DNA from 4 places in the Enterobacter sp. C3_dUdeg genome. Region 3 is predicted to be linked to each of the others. Evidence: predicted binding sites of a transcription regulator. Region 3 holds the regulator's gene; each other region holds the start of a gene.
What was found. The regulator CRP, encoded in region 3, controls carbon source genes, mostly activating them, when cyclic AMP is high. The targets are predictions, from matches to a motif close to ATGTGANNNNNNTCACAT.
Positions count from the first base shown of each region.

Region 1: a site for CRP is predicted at 2,370-2,387, ahead of bhsA (multiple stress resistance protein BhsA). Genes of this name have one in related genera too.
Region 2: a site for CRP is predicted at 1,913-1,930, ahead of AC27FC_RS17075 (PTS mannitol transporter subunit IICBA). Genes of this name have one in related genera too.
Region 4: a site for CRP is predicted at 2,509-2,526, ahead of azuC (stress response protein AzuC). Genes of this name have one in related genera too.

Region 1 is NZ_BAAKFX010000001.1:1,487,829-1,491,994, reverse strand. Features, by position in the region: gene AC27FC_RS07115 (NAD(P)/FAD-dependent oxidoreductase) at 1-786, shown strand, start outside; gene AC27FC_RS07110 (glycine zipper 2TM domain-containing protein) at 980-1,519, shown strand; gene AC27FC_RS07105 (TetR/AcrR family transcriptional regulator) at 1,579-2,214, opposite strand; gene bhsA (multiple stress resistance protein BhsA) at 2,459-2,716, shown strand; gene ldtC (L,D-transpeptidase LdtC) at 2,792-3,757, opposite strand.
Region 2 is NZ_BAAKFX010000008.1:87,740-91,905, forward strand. Features, by position in the region: gene AC27FC_RS17065 (HlyD family secretion protein) at 1-1,051, opposite strand, end outside; gene AC27FC_RS17070 (DUF3302 domain-containing protein) at 1,054-1,410, opposite strand; gene AC27FC_RS17075 (PTS mannitol transporter subunit IICBA) at 2,070-3,977, shown strand; gene mtlD (mannitol-1-phosphate 5-dehydrogenase) at 4,076-4,166, shown strand, end outside.
Region 3 is NZ_BAAKFX010000005.1:41,085-45,250, forward strand. Features, by position in the region: gene AC27FC_RS14025 (phosphoribulokinase) at 1-688, shown strand, start outside; gene AC27FC_RS14030 (OsmC family protein) at 755-1,159, opposite strand; gene crp (cAMP-activated global transcriptional regulator CRP) at 1,471-2,103, shown strand; gene AC27FC_RS14040 (YccS/YhfK family putative transporter) at 2,161-4,166, shown strand, end outside.
Region 4 is NZ_BAAKFX010000001.1:424,363-428,528, reverse strand. Features, by position in the region: gene AC27FC_RS01995 (non-heme ferritin-like protein) at 1-442, shown strand, start outside; gene AC27FC_RS01990 (anaerobic C4-dicarboxylate transporter) at 599-1,942, shown strand; gene AC27FC_RS01985 (DUF2766 family protein) at 1,985-2,236, opposite strand; gene azuC (stress response protein AzuC) at 2,345-2,428, opposite strand; gene yecR (YecR family lipoprotein) at 2,663-3,001, shown strand; gene ftnA (non-heme ferritin) at 3,206-3,703, shown strand; gene AC27FC_RS01965 (hypothetical protein) at 3,740-4,081, opposite strand.

The DNA.
Region 1 (4,166 bases), on a different contig from region 3:
GCTATTGTCGGCGGCGGCGCGACGGGCGTTGAGCTGTCAGCGGAGCTGCACAATGCGGTGAAGCAGCTGCACAGCTACGGTTACAAAGGGTTAACTAACGAAGCGCTGAACGTCACGCTGGTTGAAGCCGGTGAACGCATCCTGCCTGCGCTGCCTCCGCGTATTTCCGGTGCGGCGCACAATGAGCTCACCAAACTGGGCGTGCGGGTGCTGACGCAAACCATGGTGACTAGCGCCGACGAAGGCGGCCTGCACACCAAAGACGGCGAATATATCAAAGCGGATCTGATGGTCTGGGCGGCAGGTATCAAAGCGCCTGACTTTATGAAAGAGATCGGCGGTCTGGAAACCAACCGCATTAACCAGCTGGTAACCGAGCCAACGCTGCAAACCACGCGCGATCCTGAAATCTTTGCCATCGGTGACTGTGCCTCCTGCGCGCGTCCTGAAGGTGGATTCGTGCCGCCGCGCGCGCAGGCCGCTCACCAGATGGCAAGTCTGGTGCTGCACAACATTCTGGCGCAGTACAAAGGCAAGCCAATGAAAGCCTATGTCTACAAAGACCACGGTTCACTGGTGTCGCTGTCAAACTTCTCTACTGTCGGCAGCCTGATGGGCAACCTGATGCGCGGCTCAATGATGGTAGAAGGGCGCATTGCCCGCTTCGTGTATATCTCCCTGTACCGCATGCACCAGATTGCGCTGCACGGCTACTTCAAAACCGGGCTGATGATGCTGGTGGGCAGAATCAACCGCGTGATCCGTCCGCGTCTGAAGCTGCACTAATCTTTCACTCCCTCCGGGCCCTCCGGAGGGAGTTTTTAGCATTTCATGCTGTAGATCACAGTTTGACTGCTTAAGAGTTCTCCTAAATACAATATATCTCCTCTCAACGCCCCTTTTTTGATCCTTTATCTTATTGGCGAAGCCGTGCCTCCATTGCAAAATTGTTACCAATAGCAACAAAGGAGGAAGTCCCGTGAATAAATCAATGTTGGCGGGTATAGGGATTGGCGTCGCGGCTGCGTTAGGTGTGGCTGCCGTTGCCAGTCTCAACGTATTAGATCGCGGCCCGCAGTATGCACAGGTGGTTTCTGCTACACCGATTAAAGAAACCGTAAAAACGCCTCGTCAGGAGTGCCGTAACGTCTCCGTGACGCACCGTCGTCCGGTGCAGGATGAAAACCGCATTGCCGGTTCTGTTCTGGGTGCGGTAGCGGGTGGCGTAATTGGTCACCAGTTTGGCGGCGGCCGGGGTAAAGACGTGGCGACTGTGGTCGGCGCGCTGGGTGGCGGCTATGCCGGTAACCAGGTGCAGGGCGCGATGCAGGATAATGATACCTACACCACGACTCAGCAACGCTGCAAAACCGTCTATGACAAGTCGGAAAAAATGCTGGGCTATGACGTGACCTACAAAATTGGCGATCAGCAGGGCAAAATCCGCATGGATAAAGACCCGGGCACGCAAATTCCACTGGATGGAAACGGCCAGCTGGTTCTGAATAACAAAGTGTAAAAAAGATGTTCTCTGAATTTAGCTCCTCATGCGCTCAGGCTGAGGAGCTTTTTTTTGCTTCAGATTTTCAGTAGCTCAGGCCACAGCCGCAGCGTGGTTTCGCTAATATGCTGCAGTTTTTCCAGCGTGGCCCCTTCGCGGGCGCTGATCGACATCCCCTGCAAAATACAGCTCAGGTATTGTGCCAGCAGCTGAGGGTTGCATTGCGCGGGGATTTCACCGCGCTGCTGGCGCTGAGCCAGAAATGCGCTGAGGGTCTCCTCCTGCATGGCATGCCGTGATTTCACCGTATTGGCAATCTCTTTAGAGGACGCCGCCAGGGTGGCAGAGGTGTTAATCATAAAGCAGCCCGCAGGCGTCTCTTTACTGGTGAAACAGGTCGCGACGGCGGTGAAATAGTCCCGAAGCGCCTGTTCAACGCTTTTCTCTTCGCAGAACAGCTGGGCTTCGTGTTTCGCCGCAAAGCGCGAAATGTATCTGTCCAGCACCGCCCTGAACAGCCCCTCTTTATTGGTAAATTCGGCATACAGCGTCGGCGCTTTGGCTCCGGTAGCTTCTACCAGATCGGAAAGCGAGGTTGCTTCATACCCATGTTGCCAGAAGAGAGTCATGGCCTTATCAAGCGCTGCATCCCTGTCAAACACTTTTGGTCGGCCACGGCTTTTCTTCGCACAACTCGTGACATCGGTTGTCATTTGCCGTTGGTCCTCTGTTGGTTTGGTGAATGACCATTATAAAAATAAACGCAACCCACCACCAGTGCAGAATGCTTAAAAATAAATTAATCATATATGTATGAAAAATAACAATTTTAAAATTAAGTTAACGATCGTTATAAAATCATGTTGACGCGTGACCTGGATCACATTTATGATTTACCTATCGATCGTTAACTAAATGATTAACGACCTCCAAATTCATCTGCTAAAGGTAAATATCATGAAAAACGTAAAAACTCTCATCGCTGCCGCTGTCCTGAGTTCACTCTCTTTCGCAAGCTTTGCTGCTGTACAGGTACAATCCACCCCTGCTGACCAGCATAAAGTCGGGACAATCTCTGCGTCTGCAGGTACTAACCTGGGTTCCCTGGAAGATCAGCTGGCGCAAAAAGCGCAAGAGATGGGGGCAAAATCTTACCGCATCACCTCAGTGACCGGTCCTAACACCCTGCACGGCACTGCTGTCATCTACAAATAAGCCGTGCATGAACCCTCATTTATGCCACTGCAATAAAAAACGCCCTGCTGAGCAGGGCGTTTTTTTATTTCTGATTTACATCGACTGCGGGACGACACCGTGATGCCGGGTGACATCGGTCGGCATGCCTGACCGGGCTTCCATCGCACGTTCCATCACCACGCTGTTGGTATTCGCATTCGTTTTGAAACTTACCATCGCGGCATTCAGGTTAATGGGCAGCGTCTGCGGATCGTCACCAATGTTTTTCGATAACGGCTGATGGATCTCAACCAGCCGCACGCCGCCGGGCTCCTCTGAAACTTTAATCGGCGTATTGATAATATTCACTTTGGTTCCCGGCGTAACGACGTTAAACAGCGTTTTGATATCGTCATCGCGCAGACGAATACAGCCGGAGCTGACGCGCATGCCGATGCCAAAGTCCGCATTCGTTCCGTGCAGCAGGTAGACGCCGCCGTATGCCGCGAGGCGTATCGCGTGGTGCCCCATCGGGTTATCCGGACCAGCCGGCACCACGGCAGGAAGATCGATCCCCTGGGCCTTATAGCGGGCACGAATGTTGGCCGTCGGGGTCCAGGTTGGATTCGCGCGTTTATCCGAGACGGTGGTGACCATCGTCGGCGTCAGCGTGTCGCCGCCCAGCTGACCAATACCGATAGGGTAGACGGTGACTTCATTTTTACCCGGTGGGTAATAGTACAGGCGCAGTTCGGCCAGGTTTATCACCATCCCCTCGCGCGGGGCGTCCGGCAGGATAGTCTGTAACGGGATGGTCAGTACGCTGCCCGCGCGCGGGACATACGGGTCGACGCCGGGGTTCGCCTGCAGCAGGGCCAGAAAACCGACGTTATATTTTTTGGCAATCGCTTCCAGTGAACCACCATTATTTTCAACCACATGAAAGCGGTTTTCACCCACCACCTTGCTGCCGGGAGGGGGAAGGGGCCAGGTGTTTGCCCGGGCGGGAAGCGCCACCGCGACGGTGGCTGCCAGCGCCAACAGGGTCATCCAGCGAGTAAAACGCGAAGAGGTCATCATCACCATAATCCATGCAAATGATAAGGTTATTGTTTTATAAGACGTTAAACATAATTATGGCGAATGGGTATGTCGGGAAGATCGGGTGAAGTGCAAAGAGTTTGTAAATTGTCCCCCCGTAGCGCCGGGCTAACAGGGGGAAGGGATCCCCATAAAATAATGCCTGAACGGACGACCCCCTCACCCTTGAGGGAGAGGGTTGGGGTGAGGGGGAACATACGGCTCTGGTGGTCATTCCGTTCACTTCATGTTCCTTGCTACTCTTTAACGACATAACCGGTGAACGTGCCAGGGGGGCTCAATCGCCACCACCCTGGTGACCCGGGCTCCCGGCAGTAAATCGCCGCTTCGCGGTGCACTCGGCTTATTCCTTCCGGCTTATCGGGGACGGGCGGAGGCAACGTCCATG
Region 2 (4,166 bases), on a different contig from region 3:
AGTAGACCGCCACCTGGGCATAGATACCGTCTGGCAGCGCATCGACTTCCGTATTCGGATCCAGCTCAATCGTACCCAACACGCCGTCCGTTCCCGGCACCACCGTCAGCGACTGCAGCGCACCCTGCGCCTGATAGGAGCCTCCCGGCACCACCGGCAGAATACTGGTGAGTTTACCGGTAAACACCTGGCCCGGCAGCGCGTTAAACACCACTTCCGCTTCATCGCCCGGCTTCAGACGCAGCAGCGAGTTCTGACGGAACTGGGCCACGATCTGACGCTTCTGTTCAGGAATAAAGACCATCACCGGACGCAGCGGCAGCGCGGCGGCGTACGTCCCCGGACGGATCAGCACCTGGGTGATGTAGCCATCGCTTGGCGCACGGACCACGGTCTGATCCAGGTTGTATTTGGCTTCAGCAAGCTGCGCGCGTAAGGAGGCAATCTGCGACTGCTCGCCGTTCACCATGCTGTCCAGCTGGCTTTGAATCTGCGTCTGTTCGGCAACGGAGCCTTTCACCATCGCATCCTGTGCGAGATAATTTTGCCGCGCGTTGTCGATATCGCTTTCAGAAAACGGATTCACTTTTGCCTGGCTGCCTTTCAGGTAGCGCTGATAATCTTTAAACAGACGATCGCGTTCAGCCGACACGCGGGTGGTATTGGCGACCGCTTCCGAAAGCTGCGCTTTCAGATTGTCGATATTGTGCGTTGCGGTCACCAGGTCGGCCTGGAGTCTGTCGACGCGCGCCTGGTAGCGGCCAGGATCCAGTTTAAATAACACTTCGCCTTTTTTAATTAGCTGGTTATTTTTATCGGTCACTTCACTGACCACCCCGGTAACCTGCGGCGTAATTGGAATAGAAATAACCGCCTTTTGCGCCGTAAAGGTGTACGGATGGTTATAGTTCATTAACAGAATAAGCCCGGCAACAATAAACACCCCGCCTAATGTCGCGGTGGCAAGCGTCCACTGATTTACCGGAATACGGAATATTTTAAAAATCACCCAGGCAAATGCCACATAGGTCAAAATAATTAACAGATCCATGATTAGCGCTCCAGCGTGTTTTTATCAGCGGCGGGCTGTACCGCGGCCAGCTTTTGTTCTAATTCGGCCACGCGTTTGGCCAGCGCATCCATGCCCGGAACCTCATCAGGCTTGGTGATGTGGTTTTGCATCCCCCAGCCGCGATCTTCACGGTACAGCGTGGCCCATATCCACAGGAACGGCCAGATGGCATGGAGCGTAAACAGGCTAATCCAGCCTGCCGTGTGAATCGCATCGGCATGCGGATGGTTTCGCTTTTTGGCCATATTATAAGGAATGTCATGGATGGCGATGATTCCATAAAAAAGAACCAGAAATACAAAAATCAATACGCCCAGCGCAAAATAGTTGAGAAACATATTCTCCTCACTTAAACAACGTCAACTCATTTAATTAATAAAACAGTACGCAACCTAATTAATTTATTTTGAAATACAGAAGGTATACTGGTTATTTCAGAGCCGGGGAGTATCGTTTTTTATAATATCTCCATGCAAGTTTATAAGCGTGTCAAAATATATCCTGAATAATAATATACTTAACCTTACAATATGAGCGTAATCCACGTTTTAACTTTTCGCCATACCACACTTCAAAAGTGGTTTTTTAGCTTAACGTGTCGCGCTATGCCATCCTGACGCCGAATCGCTAAGCAGAGTTTGCCGCCGATCACAGCCGGAGAAATCTGCATAAAAATATTTTGTGAAATCAGTCACAATCCAGAAACAAACCCACAAAACCAAATCGTGACAACCATCACATAAAAGGGTGGTTTTTGCCGCATTTCTCGCCGTCGTATTTTTTTTGCCCACCTTTTTTGTGACTAAGATCACCTCATTGACATCCACACCCCCTACCTTTACGTGATATGCGTCACACAAATTTTCACTGTCTGGACAGTTGAACGATTCAGTGCCAGATTTCACAGCATCAGAACAGGGCCCGGCTACCTCTGCCGCCTCATTAACAATAAACCTCGGGCCGCAAGCCTAAGCGTAAACAGAAGAAGGGGTGTTTTATGTCATCCGATTTCAAGATCAAAGTTCAAAGCTTTGGTCGTTTCCTCAGCAACATGGTGATGCCAAATATCGGCGCGTTTATCGCGTGGGGTATCATCACTGCATTGTTCATTCCGACAGGGTGGTTGCCTAACGAAACGCTGGCGAAACTTGTTGGCCCAATGATTACCTATCTCCTGCCGCTGCTCATCGGTTTCACCGGTGGTCGTCTGGTGGGCGGTGACCGTGGTGGCGTAGTGGGTGCCATCACGACCATGGGTGTTATCGTCGGTGCGGATATGCCGATGTTCCTCGGTGCAATGATTGCCGGTCCTCTGGGCGGCTGGGCGATTAAGAAATTCGACGTCTGGGTTGATGGTAAGATCAAATCCGGCTTCGAAATGCTGGTGAACAACTTCTCTGCGGGCATCATCGGGATGATCCTCGCGATTCTGGCGTTCCTCGGCATTGGCCCTGCGGTTGAAGTGCTGTCCAAAATTCTGGCGGCAGGCGTTAACTTTATGGTGGCGCACGACATGCTGCCGCTGGCGTCTATCTTCGTTGAACCGGCGAAAATCCTGTTCCTGAACAACGCCATCAACCACGGTATCTTCTCGCCGCTGGGTATTCAGCAGTCTCACGATCTCGGCAAGTCTATCTTCTTCCTGATTGAAGCCAACCCGGGTCCGGGTATGGGCGTACTGCTGGCGTACATGTTCTTTGGTCGCGGCAGCGCTAAGCAGTCTGCTGGCGGTGCGGCAATCATTCACTTCCTGGGCGGTATCCACGAAATTTACTTCCCGTACGTGCTGATGAACCCACGCCTGATCCTGGCCGTTATCCTTGGCGGTATGACCGGCGTGTTCACCCTGAGCGTGCTGGGCGGCGGTCTGGTGTCTCCAGCTTCTCCGGGGTCTATCCTGGCGGTGCTGGCGATGACGCCAAAAGGAGCGTATTTCGCTAACATCGCGGCCATCTGTGCGGCCATGGCCGTCTCCTTCGTGGTCTCTTCTATCCTGCTGAAAACCAGCAAAGTGAAAGAAGACGACGATATTGAAGCGGCGACCCGTCGTATGCACGACATGAAAGCCGAATCCAAAGGCGCAACCCCGCTGGCGGCTGGCGATGTGTCTAACGACCTGAGCCACGTGCGTAAAATCATCGTTGCCTGTGATGCCGGTATGGGTTCCAGCGCAATGGGTGCAGGCGTGCTGCGTAAGAAAGTGCTGGATGCGGGTCTGACCAACATCTCCGTCACCAACAGCGCCATTAACAGCCTGCCGCCGGACGTTGACCTGGTCATCACGCACCGCGACCTGACCGAACGCGCCATGCGCCAGGTGCCGCAGGCACAGCACATCTCGCTGACCAACTTCCTCGACAGCGGCCTGTACACCAGCCTGACCGAACGTCTGGTTGCGGCGCAGCGTCACGAAGACAACGAAGTGAAAGTGCGCTCAAGCCTGCAGGACAGCTTTGACGAAAGCAACGCCCACCTGTTCAAACTGGGTGCGGAAAACATCTTCCTCGGTCGCACAGCGGCAACCAAAGAAGAAGCGATTCGCTTTGCCGGCGAGCAGCTGGTGAAAGGCGGCTACGTTCAGCCTGAATATGTCGACGCAATGCTGGAACGCGAAAAACTGACGCCAACCTACCTGGGCGAATCCATCGCGGTGCCGCACGGTACGGTTGAAGCGAAAGATCGCGTCCTGAAAACCGGCGTCGTATTCTGTCAGTATCCGCAGGGCGTGCGCTTCGGTGAAGAAGAAGACGACATCGCCCGTCTGGTGATTGGTATCGCCGCTCGCAACAACGAGCACATTCAGGTGATTACCAGCCTGACCAACGCGCTGGACGATGAGTCTGTCATTGCGCGTCTGGCCAGCACCACCAGCGTGGAAGAAGTCCTGGCACTTCTTAACAAATAAGTCCTCTTCCCTCTCCCCTCTGGGGAGAGGGCTAGGGTGAGGGGAAAAGTTCCTCACCCCAGCCCTCTCGGGTAAAAACATTGATGAAGGTTAACACTATGAAAGCATTACATTTTGGCGCAGGTAATATCGGTCGTGGTTTTATCGGTAAACTGCTGGCAGACGCGGGCATTACGCTGACATTCGCCG
Region 3 (4,166 bases):
TTCGGGTAAACACATCAGCTACTTCGGCCCGGAGGCCAATGACTTCGGCCTGCTGGAACAAACCTTTATAGAGTACGGTAAGAGCGGCAAAGGGCAGTCCCGCAAGTATCTGCACACCTATGATGAAGCCGTACCCTGGAATCAGGTGCCGGGAACCTTTACCCCGTGGCAGCCGCTGCCGGAACCCACCGACGTCCTCTTTTACGAAGGATTGCACGGCGGCGTGGTCACGCCTCAACACGACGTGGCGCGCCACGTGGATCTGCTGGTCGGCGTGGTCCCTATCGTTAACCTGGAGTGGATCCAGAAGCTGACGCGCGACATGAGCGAGCGCGGCCATTCGCGAGAGGCGGTGATGGACTCCGTGGTGCGCTCCATGGAGGATTACATTAACTTCCTGACGCCGCAGTTCTCCCGCACCCATATCAACTTCCAGCGCGTGCCGACGGTGGATACCTCGAATCCGTTTGCCGCTAAAAGCATCCCGTCGCTGGACGAGAGCTTTGTGGTGATCCATTTCCGCAATCTCGAAGGCATTGATTACCCCTGGCTGCTGGCAATGCTGCAGGGCTCGTTTATTTCACACATGAATACGTTAGTCGTGCCGGGCGGAAAAATGGGGCTGGCGATGGAGCTCATCATGACGCCGCTGGTGGAGCGACTGATGGAAGGGAAGCAGATCGCGTGAGCATGTTCCCTCTCCCTGTGGGAGAGGGTTAGGGTGAGGGCATCAACACGCACGATGCCCCATCAATCACGCCTCGATCACTTCATACGAATGCGTGATTTTTACCGCTTTCTCCAGCATTAACGCCACCGAGCAGTACTTCTCCGCAGACAGGTCCACCGCACGCGAGACCGCCGCGTCTTTCAGCTCTTTACCGGTGACCACAAAGTGCAGGTTAATATGGGTGAACAGGCGTGGCGCCTCTTCGCGACGCTCTGACGTGAGTTTAACCTCACAATCCGTCACGTCATGACGTCCTTTTTGCAGAATCGACACCACATCAATTGCGCTGCATCCGCCTGCCGCCATCAGCACCATTTCCATTGGGCTGGGTGCTTTATCGCCGGAGTTACCGTCCATCAAAATCTGGTGTCCTGACGCGGACTCGCCCAGGAACGTTAAACCTTCAACCCATTTCACGCGCGCTTGCATATTCATTAACTCCAACGTTGCATTTTTGGTGACAGATTACGCGTGCGTTACATTTATCGCAATGGAAGGCGACCTGCATCATGCTGAAGCGAGACACCAGGAGACACGCGGCGAAAGCTATGCTAAAACACTCAGGATGCTACAGTAATACATTGACGTTACACGTGTATGCAGAGGACATCAAACTTTACTGGCTGCGAAACGTTACGGTAGCCGACTTCCCAGGGTATGGGTAAGAATTCGATTGCAACCCCAGAGTCCGGATGCATCTGATGACTCTGGTGACAGCTTATAACAGAGGATAACAGCGCATGGTGCTTGGCAAACCGCAAACAGACCCGACTCTCGAATGGTTCTTGTCTCATTGCCACATTCATAAGTACCCATCGAAGAGCACGCTGATTCACCAGGGTGAAAAAGCGGAAACGTTGTATTACATCGTTAAAGGCTCGGTGGCAGTGCTGATCAAAGATGAAGAAGGGAAAGAGATGATCCTTTCTTATCTGAACCAGGGCGATTTCATCGGTGAACTGGGCCTGTTTGAAGAGGGCCAGGAACGTAGCGCCTGGGTTCGAGCAAAGACAGCATGTGAAGTGGCTGAAATTTCTTACAAGAAGTTCCGTCAGCTGATTCAGGTTAACCCTGACATCCTGATGCGTCTTTCTTCCCAGATGGCGCGCCGTCTGCAGGTCACGTCAGAGAAAGTGGGTAACCTCGCCTTCCTGGACGTTACCGGCCGTATCGCACAAACCCTGTTGAACCTGGCGAAACAGCCAGACGCCATGACCCACCCGGACGGCATGCAAATTAAAATTACCCGTCAGGAAATTGGTCAGATCGTCGGCTGCTCCCGTGAAACAGTGGGCCGTATCCTGAAAATGCTGGAAGATCAAAACCTGATCTCCGCCCACGGTAAAACCATCGTGGTCTACGGAACGCGTTAATTCCGCTTAAACGGCGTGCCATCGCAAGGTGTCACGCCGTTTTTGTCTCTACTCCCCATGTGGCGCAGGCTGATCTATCACCCGGAAGTTAACTACGCACTGCGACAAACGCTGGTGTTGTGTCTTCCTGTGGCCATAGGCCTGATCCTCGGACATCTTCAACAAGGCCTGCTGTTTTCCCTCGTGCCCGCCTGCTGCAACATCGCCGGTCTGGACACGCCGCATAAGCGTTTTTTCAAACGCCTGATCGTTGGTGGCTGCCTGTTTGCGGGCTGTAGCCTCGCCGTACAACTCCTGCTTGCCCGGGATATCCCGCTGCCGCTGATCCTGACCGTACTTGCGATGACCCTTGGCGTCACGGCGGAAATCAGTTCGCTGCACGCTCGCCTGCTTCCCGCCTCGCTGATTGCGGCCATTTTCACGCTGAGCCTCGCCGGGAACATGCCGGTGTGGGAGCCGCTGCTGATCTACGCCTTGGGGACATTATGGTACTGGCTGTTTAACTGGTTTTGGTTCTGGCTGTGGCGTGAGCAGCCGCTGCGTGAATCCCTGAGCCTGCTCTATGTGCAGCTTGCGGATTACTGCGAAGCCAAATACACCCTGCTCACCCAGCATACCGACCCGGAAAAATCCTTACCGCCGCTGCTGACGCGCCAGCAGAAGGTGGTGGATCTCATAAGCCAGTGCTATCAGCAGCTGCATATGCTCGCCGCCAACAAGAACCACGAGTACAAGCGGCTGCTGCGCACCTTCCAGGTCGGGCTGGATCTACAGGAGCATATCTCCGTAAGCCTTCACCACCCGCAGGAGGTGCAAAAGCTGGTCGAGCGCAGCCACGCCGAAGCGGTGATCCGCTGGAACGCGCAGACCGTCTCGGCACGCCTGCGCGTGCTGGCCGATGATATTCTCTATCACCGTTACCCGACGCGCTTTAACATGGACAAGCAGCTGGGCGCGCTGGAGAAAATCGCCCGCCAGCATCCCGATAACCCGGTCGGCCAGTTTGCCGCCTGGCACTTCAGCCGCATCGCCCGCGTGTTGCGCACGCAGCGCCCGCTTTATCCCCGCGACCTGATGGCGGATAAGCAAAAACGGCTTCCGCTATTGCCCGCGCTCAAAAGCTATCTTTCTCTTAAATCGTCCGCTCTGCGCAACGCCGCAAGGATCAGCGTGATGCTCAGTACCGCCAGCCTGATGGGTATGGCGCTGCACCTGCCGAAACCCTACTGGATCTTAATGACCGTGCTGTTTGTCACCCAGAACGGCTACGGCGCCACGCGGGTGCGTATTCTGCATCGGGCTGGCGGAACGCTGGCCGGGCTGATCATTGCAGGCGTGACGCTGCACTTCCACGTGCCGGAAGGCTATACCCTGGCAGGGATGCTGGCGATTACGCTGGTGAGCTACCTGATTATCCGCAAAAACTACGGCTGGGCGATGGTGGGCTTTACGGTGACGGCGGTATATACGCTGCAGTTGCTCACGCTCAATGGCGAACAGTTTATTGTCGCCAGACTGATTGATACCCTGATCGGCTGCCTGATTGCCTTTGGCGGCATGGTCTGGCTGTGGCCGCAGTGGCAGAGCGGGCTGCTGAGGCAGAACGCCCACGACGCGCTGGAAGCCGACCAGCAGGCTATTCGCCTGATCCTGAGCGACGATCCGCAGCCCTCCCCGCTGGCCTATCAGCGGATGAAGGTCAACCAGGCGCACAACGCCCTGTTTAACTCGCTCAACCAGGCGATGCAGGAGCCGGGCTTTAACTCGCACTATCTGGCAGACATGAAGCTCTGGGTGACGCACAGCCAGTTTATCGTCGAGCACATTAACGCCATGACCACGCTGGCGCGCGAGCACACGATGCTGACGCCGGATCTGGCGCAGCGCTATTTGCAGTCGTGTGAAATTGCGTTGCAGAGGTGCCAGCAGCGTCTGGAGTATGACGCGCCGGGCGAGTCGGGCGACTCAAACATTCTGGAAGCGCCGGAGACGTTGACCCACGGGCCAATGAGCACCCTGGAGCAGCATTTACAGCGCGTTCTGGGGCATCTGAACACCATGCA
Region 4 (4,166 bases), on a different contig from region 3:
GAATCTGCACCTTCACTTAAGCGCGTGGTGTGCCGAGAATAGTCTTACGGGGTCTGCCACATTCTTTCGCTCTCAGGCGCAAAGTAACGTCACTCACATGATGCGTGTCTTTAACTTTCTGAAAGCCGCAGGGGCAAATCCTGTCGTTAAAGCCCTTGATGGGATCAACGAAAACTACTCCTGCCTGGAAGAACTGTTTCAGAAAACGCTTGAAGAGTACGAGCAACGCTGCAGCACGCTCAGCAAACTTGCCGATGAAGCCAAAGCGCAGCAGGATATTACGACGCTCAAATTCTTACGCGATATGGACAAAGAGCAGCAGCAGGATGGAATGCTGCTGAAGACGCTGGCGGATGAGATCCATAATGCGCAGCAGGCGGGTTTATGTCCTGAGCAAACCGACCGTCATCTGCTCGACATTGTGGCGGTGCAGCACCACTGAATTTTTGGCCTGCTTCCGTCCCAGGGAGCAGGCCCCCCTCCCATCTCCAACCTTCTGCTTTTGCTGAAATTTAACAAATCAGATCTGGCTCCCAATGATTAACCACACAACGTGTGATGATTTATTTAGTTACATAATCATTGACGAGGGAGCATCATGATCACCATTGAGTTTGTTGTCATTCTCCTCTGCCTGCTGACGGGTACGCGTTTCGGCGGTATGGGGCTTGGGTTAATCAGCGGTATTGGTCTTTTTATTTTATGTTTTGTCTTTGGTCTGCAACCGGGTAAACCGCCGGTTGACGTTATGCTGACCATCCTTGCGGTGATTGGCTGTGCGGCTACGCTGCAGACTGCGGGCGGCCTCAACGTCATGATGCAGTTTGCCGAACGTCTGCTGCGCAAACACCCGCAGCACATCACCCTGCTCGCCCCTTTCACCACCTGGATGCTGACCTTTCTGTGCGGCACCGGCCATGTGGTCTACACCATGTTCCCCATCATTGCGGATATCGCCCTGAAAAAAGGGATCCGCCCCGAGCGCCCCATGGCCGTGGCATCGGTCGCGTCACAGATGGCGATCACGGCTTCCCCCGTTTCCGTTGCCGTTGTGTCGCTGGTGTCTATCCTGGCGGCCCAGCATGGGATCGGCCACGCGTGGGGGATCCTGGAAATTCTCGCCGTGTCGGTTCCCGCTTCGCTCTTCGGCGTAGCCATTGCTGCCCTGTGGAGTTTACGCCGTGGGAAAGATTTGGCTGACGACATAGAGTTTCAGGAAAAGCTGAAAGATCCTAAGCAGCGCGAGTTTATCTACGGCGGGACCGAGACGTTAATGAATCAGCGTTTCCCTAAACAGGCCTACTGGTCCACGTGGATTTTCTTTGCCGGTATTGCCGTGGTCGTTTTGCTGGGGGCATTCCCGGAACTGCGCCCCGCTTTTGAAGTGAAAGGCAAAATGACGGCGCTGTCGATGAACCTTGTCATTCAGATGATGATGTTAATTGCGGGCGCCGTGATGCTGATGGCCTGTAAGGTCAATGCGTCGGCCATTTCCAACGGCGCGGTGTTTAAGGCCGGTATGGTCGCGATCTTCTCGGTGTTCGGCGTGGCGTGGATGAGCGATACCTTTTTCCAGGCGCATCTCGACGAGTTAAAGCTGGCGCTGGAAGGCGTGGTGAAGAGCCACCCGTGGACGTATGCCATTGTGCTGTTTCTGGTATCAAAACTGGTGAACAGCCAGGCGGCTGCGCTGACGGCCGTTGCGCCTATGGGCCTCATGCTCGGCATCGACCCGAAAATGCTGATCGGCTTTTTCCCGGCGTCCTACGGCTATTTTGTCCTGCCGACCTATCCCAGTGATTTGGCCTGCATCGGCTTTGACCGTTCAGGCACCACCCGCATCGGCAAATTTATCATCAACCACAGCTTTATTCTGCCAGGGCTGATTGGGGTAAGCTGCGCGTGCGCGGCGAGCTACCTGCTGGTCCAGACGTTCTTTTAACCGCTTCAAAGGGCGACACGTGCCGTCGCCCCTACCCCTGCTTTAGTGGGACTCACCCTGCGGCGTGAATCGCAGCTCAATCAGCGCGATGGCTTTCTGGATCGCACGAAGCGTAACCGGGTCAGCGGCAGCAGGATGGCTGGCGAAATCGATGTTTTTCAGCTGCGTAGACATCTTCTCGCGCACTTCAACCGGCGCAATCACGTCCAGAACATCAAGGATTTGTTTGATAACCAGCTGACAGGCGACAACGTCAGAGACCAGTTCCTGATCGGCGCTCAGGTTTTGTGACATGGGTTTTCTCCTTATTTAAAGGCCGCCATAGTAGCAAAACACACCCCCTGACATCTTCCCTTCGTCGCCTGCAGGTACAAAAAAACCCGCCGAAGCAGGTTTTTTTAATCAGAACATGGCGCCTGGCGGCACGTCTTTGAACGTGCGGCAGTAATTGGCCCACATGCTTTTCAGGATTTTGCGCAGTTTCACGATGATGCTCCATTAACTTGTTATACAACTTTATTGTCAACGTGCTTATAATATGACCATTATCACAAAAATCAATCATTTTGTGATACTCATCACATTTTTATGAGGAATTAGCCTGATAGCACTCCCCTCTGACCCGTTGCGAAGAGTGAGGGCAGATTGTCCGGCTATTCCAGGCATTGCAGCGGGCATCTGCGGGTACGATAAGATATTTCCATCCACTCAGAGCGAACCATGAAAAGAGTCATTGTAGCCGGCACAATCCTGCTGCTCGCGGGGTGTAGTATCAACCGCCAGGCTGAAGTCAGCAGCCTCGACGCGCCGAACGGCATCGTCCGCCTCGATTACGGCCAGGCAGCGCTGCAAAATGCGTATTCCGATGAGTATGTGAATAACGGCACGGCGGCAAAAGCGTGTCAGAGCATGGGGTATGCCACCGCCTCAGCCTATGGTCAGCCCATCAAAACCTGCACCCTGACGAGCGGCTCTTTGTGCCTGAACGAGAGCGTGACTATCCAGTATAAATGTATGGGTTACGCCGTTAACCCTAAGTCAAATAACCCCTGGTATTAATCAACCCTGCCAGCGTTTGCTGGCAGTATATTTCATTACGAACAAAAACAATTCTCATTAATAAATTATAAAAATCGCCAATGCGTTTTATTCCCATTCGTATTTTAAATAAATAAAATAAAAATTTTACGTTTTGCAAATAATTAAATAACAAATTATAGTGTCGCTCATTGTGAACCAGAAATAATAATCCGGAGCGTCACCATGCTGAAAACTGAAATGATCGACAAGCTCAACGCACAAATGAACCTTGAGCTTTTTTCATCCCTGCTCTACCAGCAGATGAGCGCCTGGTGCAGCTACCACAGCTTCGAAGGTGCGGCCGCGTTTCTGCGTCGTCACGCTCAGGAAGAGATGACCCACATGCAGCGTCTGTTTGATTATCTTACGGATACGGGCAGCCTGCCGCGCATTGAAACCGTGACATCACCTTTCGCTGAGTATAATTCTCTCGATGAACTGTTCCGCGCCACCTACGAGCACGAGCAGCTGATCACGCAGAAAATTAACGAACTGGTTCATGCGGCGATGACCAGCCAGGATTACCCAACCTTTAATTTCCTGCAGTGGTACGTCGCTGAGCAACACGAAGAAGAGAAGCTGTTTAAATCCGTTCTGGACAAATTATCTCTGGTGGGGAAATCCGGCGAAGGTCTTTACTTTATTGATAAAGAACTTTCCACTCTTGATACGCAGAATTAATTTCAGCGCGGTGCCGGTTTCCGGCACCGCGTTAATTTACATACAGCCCGCACAGCTGGTGCAGCGCCAGTCATGGGGATTCACGGCCTGGTAAAAATAGCGGTAGCTGGAGGTCTCCAGCGGAATCCCCACCTCGAAGAACATATCCGTTAACCAGTCGACATTCTCAACAATCCACTCATCTTCCTGTAAGCCTTGCGCAAAGGTTTCATCTTCAGGATCGATAATCGAATAGATTGCCCAGGTGCCCATATCCTTTTCGCGGCGGGACTCGGGAAGTATCAGGGGCTGGTTCTGCCAGCTAATTATCCAGTGGCCATGGCACAACAGGTTGCCTCCCCGGCTCCATGCCGCGGTAAAGGGATTCTCCCCTGCCATAAAACCCTCACTTAATTTGATAATTTATATTTATTGTTTACGTTACGCCGGAATGTCGCCTGGCAACATTGCCCTTATGAAGTAG